2 regions of the Kroppenstedtia sanguinis genome follow, and region 1 is predicted to be linked to the other one. Evidence: riboswitches for the same ligand, from Rfam matches in the RefSeq annotation. Region 1 holds a riboswitch; the other holds the start of a gene.
The links. A riboswitch is a leader RNA that binds a small molecule or an ion and turns the genes downstream of it on or off. The one in region 1 is predicted to bind S-adenosylmethionine.
Positions count from the first base shown of each region.

Region 2: it holds a riboswitch for S-adenosylmethionine, as region 1 does, so the genes downstream of both, JOD24_RS12935 (homoserine dehydrogenase) here and metX (homoserine O-acetyltransferase MetX) in region 1, are expected to answer to the same signal.

Region 1 is NZ_JBNPXF010000026.1:10,224-13,995, forward strand. It holds gene JOD24_RS13750 (succinate dehydrogenase cytochrome b558 subunit) at 1-284, opposite strand, end outside; gene metX (homoserine O-acetyltransferase MetX) at 603-1,733, opposite strand; SAM riboswitch class I at 1,842-1,947, opposite strand; gene JOD24_RS13760 (ABC transporter ATP-binding protein) at 2,024-3,049, opposite strand; gene JOD24_RS13765 (ABC transporter permease) at 3,061-3,772, opposite strand, start outside.
Region 2 is NZ_JBNPXF010000023.1:4,354-8,125, reverse strand. It holds gene sleB (spore cortex-lytic enzyme) at 1-397, shown strand, start outside; gene JOD24_RS12940 (alpha/beta-type small acid-soluble spore protein) at 458-751, shown strand; SAM riboswitch class I at 863-974, shown strand; gene JOD24_RS12935 (homoserine dehydrogenase) at 1,065-2,354, shown strand; gene JOD24_RS12930 (cell wall hydrolase) at 2,505-2,927, shown strand; gene JOD24_RS12925 (spore coat protein GerQ) at 3,081-3,392, shown strand; gene JOD24_RS12920 (YtoQ family protein) at 3,445-3,772, opposite strand, start outside.

The DNA.
Region 1 (3,772 bases):
ATGATATTGCGAAACAGGCCGAAACTACCGACATTGTTCTTCGCCGTAAAGGCGATGTACAGACCGTAAACGCCGTGGTACAGGAGAGGAAGAAAGATAAAAAAGATCTCCAGAATCGGCAGGAACGGAATGCCCCAGATCCATTCCACCTGTTCGGTAAAGGCTTGCGCCCCTTCGGTTGCATAATGGTTTGTAATCAGGTGTTCAACCAAAAAAAAGCCGACTGGAATCACACCCAGCAGGGAATGCAACCGTCTGCTAAAAAAACTGCGGTGCGTACTCATTTTTGCCCCCCCAATAATCCCCTGATAGTAACACGGTATGTTTGCAAGGAACCCTCTCTCCAAAACTGGACCGGCTATGCCAAAGGGTATACATCCCTACTATTGTAGCCGGTGGAAATATGAAACACATTTCTCTTCAGGGAAAGAAAGGTTTCACATCTTAGACGATATCATTGTACTCTCACTTTCGATATAGCGTCAAGTCAGGCCCTCCTGCTTATGTGGTAAATTGCCCCAACCTGATGTCTTATAAACCTGTCCTCTATCGGAAATAAAAACCTGCCCGATGCATCGGACAGGCACGCTACCTTGGATCTATCAACTGATCCAACGTTCAGTCACTCCTTGATTCAGACCCTGGTCGAGGAACTTCCGGATCCGGGGACCCGTCTCCTCATATTCCACCAGGAAGGCATCATGACCGTATTCCGAAGAGATCTCCAGCAACTCACATTTGACTCCCTGGCTTTTCAGTAGAGTGAACAGTTCCCGCTGCTGCTGGATGGGAAACAGTTGATCTTCCCGGATACCCACGATCAACACTTCTGCCTCGACGGTGGACAGGGCGCTCTTCACTCCGCCTCTGTCTCGGCCCAGATCATGGGTGTCCATCGCCTTCAACAGATAGAGATAGCTGTTCGCATCAAAGCGTTGCACCAACTTTTTTCCCTGGTGACGCAGATAACTTTCCACTTGAAACAGGGAGTCGGCTTGAATCGGAGACCCTCCAGCTTGCAGGTTGCGACTAAACCGTTTTTCAAACAATTGCGGAGTCCGGTAGGTGACCATCGCTATCATCCGGGCCACCGCCAAGCCTTGCACCGGTCCGGGACCCGGATAATAATGGCCTTCTCGGTAACCGGGATCAGCCACAATCGCCTGACGCCCGATATCATTGAAGGCGATGGCTGTCGGAGTAAGAGCAGCGGCAGTAGCGAGGGGGACCAGTTTTCGTGCAAAGCCAGGGTGGAGGATTCCCCACTCCAAGACCAACATGCCCCCCATAGAGCCGCCGATCACCATTTCCACCCGCCGAATCCCTAGTTTTTCCAAACAACGCTTTTGTACAGACACCATATCCCGGATACTGACTCGAGGAAAGCGAGTGCCGTAAGGTTGATTCGTCGTGGGATCCATGGAAGAGGGACCCGTCGTCCCTCCACATCCCCCCAATACATTAAGGGTCAACACATGGTAGCGGTTGGTATCGATCCATTTGTCTGGACCGATCAGACCGTCCCACCATCCGGGGGACTCTTCATCCCCTACCGCGTGGGCATCCCCGGTCAGCGCATGGCAAACCAGCACAATGTTGCTCCCGTCCACCTTGGGTTCGCTTCCGACCGCTTCCACTGCCACTTCCACTTGCGAAAGAGTTTCTCCGCTCTCCAATCGGACCGCGCCGACGGATACTTTTTTCTTTTCAAAAATCCGGGTAGAGATTGGCATCATCCATCCCCCTGTCTCGCCAAATCATCGACCGAACTTCGCCACATGTAAAACACCCTCTTCCAAAGAAGAGGGTGGGTAAATTCCGGACATGGTCTTCCACGCCTCTTCTCATCTTCCAGGCAAACGCCCGACAGGAGTTGGCACCATTCCCTTTGTAAGGGGGGTTGCCGCGGTTTCATCGGGCCAGTCCCTCAACCGCTCTGGATAAGAAGAATTGATCGATCTATGGAATTTTGTTCATCATATGATGATTCTGGCGGATTGTCAAGCAGACGGACAGGGTTCGATTATCTGGAACCGATATTCACCTTCAACTCGCCTTTTGGATCCACTGCTGGAGCATCGGGATGCTCCAACCAGCAGTGAACCTGATGGGAGCCGGCAACCTCGGTCCCCTCCGGCATCTCCTCATGACAAATCTGCATGGCGTAGGGACAACGATCGGCAAAGGGACAGCCCTGGGGCGGATCCAACAGATCCGGCGGTGATCCAGGGACAGGGACCAAATCCTCTTCCCGTTTCTGATCCAATCTGGGCATGGAACCCATCAAGCCCCAAGTGTAGGGATGACGGGAGCGGTAAAAAATATCTTCCACAGTTCCGGTCTCCACCAGGATCCCTCCATACATCACCGCCACCCGCCGAGCCATTTCTGCCACCACCCCCAGATCGTGGGTGATCAATATAATGGCTGTCTCCGTCTTGCTTTGCAGTTCTTTCATCAACTCCAGGATCTGCGCCTGAATAGTAACGTCCAGAGCCGTGGTCGGTTCATCGGCGATCAGAATCTTGGGGTTGCAAGCTAGAGCGATGGCGATCATCGCCCGTTGACGCATGCCTCCGCTGAATTGGTGGGGGTATTGATTCGCCCGACTTTCCGGGTTGGGGATTCCCACTAAGCGAAGCATCTCCACCGCTTTCTCCCGGGCTTGATCCTTTCCGTGGTTCTGGTGCCACATCAACCCTTCCATGATTTGTTTGCCTACCGTCATGGTCGGGTTGAGGGAGGTCATCGGATCCTGGAAGATCATCCCGATCTCTGCCCCCCGGATCTTGAACATCTCCCGATCCGGTACCTGAGTCAGATCTCTTCCTTCGAAGAGGATCTCTCCCTGTTTAATCCTTCCCGGGGGAGATGGGATCAAGCGAACGATGGACTGAGCCGTCACACTTTTACCACTCCCCGATTCGCCCACAATCGCTAGGGTCTCCCCTTTTTCCAGTTGGAGATTCACCCCCCGCACCGCTTGAACTTCCCCGTTGTAGGTACTGAATGATACATGAAGATCGTTGATTTCCAGTATGGTTTTCATCTGATCCCACCTCACTTTCTCATTTTCGGATCCAGGGCATCCCGCAGTCCGTCGCCGAAAGCATTAAAAGCCAACAGAGTCAAGCTGAGGAAAAGAGCCGGGAAGAAGAGCCGCCACCATTCATCAGATAAAACCACCACCAGGGCATCGTTGATCATCGTTCCCCAACTGGCGATGGGAGCTTGAACCCCCAGACCCAGAAAACTGAGAAAGGCCTCCGAAAAGATGGCGTTGGGCACGGAGAAAGTGATCATCACCAGAATTGGCCCCATGGTGTTGGGGATCAGATGCTTTATCATCAACCGTTTCGTGGAGGCTCCCAGGGTTTTGGAAGCCAACACAAATTCTTGTTCCTTCAATTGTAAGATCTGACCCCGGACCAAGCGAGCCATATTCAACCAGCCCGTGACGGACAAGGCGATGATAATCGTCAATAGGCCTGGCCCCATCACCACCAGCAACAGAATCACCACCAGCAGGTAGGGAAGGCCCCACAGCACATCGACGATCCGCATCATGATCTCGTCGGTGCGCCCCCCCTTATAGCCGGAAATGCCTCCGTATAACACCCCGACCGCCAGGTCGATCAGGGCAGCCACCACCCCAATCGTCAGTGAAATCCGCGCTCCATACCAAGTTCGGACAAACATATCCCGCCCCAGGTCATCGGTTCCAAACCAATGTTCACCGGAAGGCTCCAGATTTTTCCCATCCGTGAGATCG
Region 2 (3,772 bases), on a different contig from region 1:
CCAAGTTGCTGACAAAGCAGCTACTAAGGACAAAGTCTCCCTGAGCCAGGAAGACCGACAGTGGATGGCGCGGGCTGTTTACAGTGAAGCTCGTGGGGAACCCTACAAAGGACAGGTAGCAGTAGCTTCAGTCATCATCAACCGGATGCAGTCCGATAAATTCCCGAACACCGCTAAGGGTGTCATTATGCAGAAGGGAGCGTTCACAGCAGTGGACGATGGCCAAATCTGGATGAACCCGGATAGCGATGCGAAAAAAGCGGTGGAAGATGCCGCCAAAGGTTGGGACCCTTCGAGTCATGCCCTGTATTATTTCAACCCGGATACAGCTACCTCCAAATGGATTTGGAGCCGTCCACAGATCCACAAAATCGGAAAACACATCTTTACTAAATAAATGATGGCAGCTGTCCTGAGGGACAGCTTTTTTCTTTGGGGAAGCTAAGGGAGAAAGGAGGTGAGCTTCATTTCACGGAGACGACGGAACCGTCAATTGTTGGTACCGGAAGCGCGAGAAGAGATGGATCGTTTGAAAGCATGGGTGTTGAAGCAGCAGACCGGAAAGCAGGTCCAGGGTCCTGTGGATGCAAAAATGGAAATGGCCCGGCAAGCAGGGGTTTCATATCGCCCCGGAGGATCCAACGGGGATATGAAAACCTCTGAGGCGGGTAAGATGGGTGGACCAGTGGGTGGGCAAATGGTGAAAGAACTGGTTCAAATGGCCCAAGAAGAACTGACCCGTCGAAAGTGAATGTAGACGGTCCCCTGAAGGGGGCCGTTTTAGGCTCATGGAAAAAGGTTTGACACCCGGATCACTCCTGTTACATAATAGACTCTAATTACAATCGAAAACGGATTCTACTCGTTATCCAGAGTGGTGGAGGGACTGGCCCGATGAAACCCGGCAACCCGCTTGCGCAATTTTGCAGGCAAGGTGCCAAATCCTGCAACGCCTAAGCGTTGAGAGATAGGGAGTGGGATGAATTTCGGCGATATTGATCCGCTGCGGTCCACCCCCTCTCCATCCTGAGGGGGTTTTTCCATTTTCAAAGGAGGAATCGGAGATGAAGCGAATCGGTGTAGGGCTGTTGGGGTTTGGCACAGTCGGCGGCGGTGTTTACAAAACGTTGCGAAGCCAAGAGGATGTGATTCTGAAAAGAACGGAAACGTTATTTGAGGTCCGATCCATTCTGGTGAAAGAAAAGGAGAAGGAACGTTCAATCGAGGGAGTGCAACCGTTGATCACCACGGATTTTGACCGGGTCTTGGAATCCGGGGTGGAGGTGATCGTAGAGGCCATCGGTGGAACGGAGCCAGCACGGATGTATGTGGAACGAGCGTTGGAGGCGGGGTGCCACGTGGTGACCGCCAACAAAGAATTGATGGCCAAACATGGGGTGCAACTGGAGCGCTTGGCTCGGCACCATCAGGTTCAAATTTTGTATGAAGCCAGTGTGGGAGGCGGCATCCCTGTATTGGGGACGATGGGATATTTCTTGAAGGCCAACCGTGTGCAACGGATTACGGGAATTCTCAATGGGACTACCAATTATATTTTGACTCGGATGGCCCGGGAAGGAGCCTCTTTTGAGGAAGTGCTGGCAGAAGCGCAACAGAAGGGATATGCCGAGGCGGATCCCGCAGCGGATGTGGATGGATTTGACGCTGTCTACAAATTGGCGATTCTTTGTCGACTCGCTTTTGAGACACAGGTTTCGGTGCAGCAGATCCTCCGAGAGGGAATTCGGGACATTACACCAGAGGAGTTGGAACTTGCCCAAAGGCTGGGTTATGTCGTAAAGCTGTTGGCGACAGGTGAACAATACGGGGAGAAAGGACCGGTCAGTCTCGGCGTGAGCCCCTCTTTGTTGCCCATATCCCATCCTTTGGCCGGGGTAGAAGGTGTGTATAACGCGATCCATCTGGAGGGAGATGTTGTTGGGGATGTGACCTTGGTGGGACGGGGAGCCGGAGAGAGGCCAACTGCTAGCGCAGTGGTGGAGGATTTGAGCAATCTGTTTCGCCTTCCGTCTCCCAAGTTGCCTTTGTCGGATTCTATGCTTCTGCCTGCAGGGGAAGCAGGGGGAAGCCGATTTCTCTTTATGAAGCTACGTGAAGGGGAGGTGCCAGAACCGGAGAAGTTACGCCAAAAACTGGAGAGGATAGGGCTGGAGGTGGTGGACGTTGTCTCTGCCCGTGGCGGGGTGGCTTTCATCCTGCGCCGTTGGGACCCTTCCCATACCTCGGTTGTGGTGACGGAGCTGGGGCTGGAGCTTTCCCAGATTGTCTCCCGCCCCGTCCAAGGCGGAGGTCTTTGTCAGGAGCAGCAACCGGAAATGGAGGGTGTCGTCTGAACCCTCCATCCTTTGGAGTGGGGGGATTACAGAGACAGGGACTCTCAAATGAACGGACTCCTCATTTGATTTTAGGATCACGAAACCGGCGTTGCCGGTTCTTTTTTTATGAAAATACGAATAGATGTGGAGGAGAATGAGGTGACAGCGATGGCCAGAATCCGGACGAATAGGAAACAGACCGCATTGTTGGGACGTTTGATGCGGGCAGAAGCGGAGGGAGAAGGGGAAACAGGGATGATCCTGGTGGGCATCGTCGGAGTAAACCGAGTGGTTGCCGGATGTCTCGACTTTGAAGACATTCGGACCCTGCAACAGATGATCTTTCAGTCACCGGGAGGATTTGAAGCGGTGCAATCGTCTTATTTTTATCAAAAGGCTCGGGAGCGGGACATTCGGTTAGCCCAGCGGGTCATTCAGGGTGAACGAAGGGACCCGGCAACCAATGCCCTTTGGTTTTTCCGCCCGGTAGGCACCTGTCCTGGGACCTGGTATAACCAGAGTAACAGCGGACAATACAAGTCCCACTGTTTCTACATTCCCACCCCCCAGGAGTGCCCCGATGTCTATTAGGATGTGTTGAACCTTTTGTCACACAGTCTTCCCCTTCTCAATGACGAGACACGCCTGCGTCTGGAAACAGGGTTCCACCAAGGAATAAGAAAACCTTTACCCCGATGTCCAGTCCCAGATGGGGATTTATAAAGAAGGAAGGGAGAGAATTCGATGTATTATTGGCAACAACCGCCCTTTTACACTTCTGCCGCCAATGAGACCCCTCAACGGCGGACAGAACGAGTGTACACGGAAGATGTTTTGAATCGAAACATCGGGAAAGAGATCACTCTGCACCTGACCTATGAAAACAATAATCAGTGGAATGCGATGGTGGTCACAGGAGTGTTGCGGGAGGTGGGACGGGATTTCCTTTTGCTTAGGGACCAAAAGACAGGAAAAGATATGATCTTTATGAATATCAATATTGACTATTACATTTTCGAAAGTGGGCCAGCCAATCTAGCCCGGCCCCAAAGATGAGTCAGTTCCCCCATGAAAAGACACCGGTTCCTGGAAACCGGTGTCAGCTGATTCATTCCAAAATGTAGGCCAGGGCCTCCAAAGCCTGCTCCGGTGTTTCAACGACTACCTGTGCCCGTTGCGCCAGCTCTTTTAGAGGATGGATCAATCCTTCAGGACGGACGAGGATTAAGGGCTTTCCCGATTGAATAGCGATGGTGGCATCCATGGCTGTGTTCCATTGGCGATATTTTTCTCCGAAGAGGGCGATCACTACATCTGCTTTTTCCATCCAGACACGGGTGCGGAGGTTGTTGAATTCGGAGGCTGCCTGGTCACGAAAGACAGGATCCGGTTGTTTCCCTTTGATTTTCTCTCCGATATCATCTGAGCGGTCATGA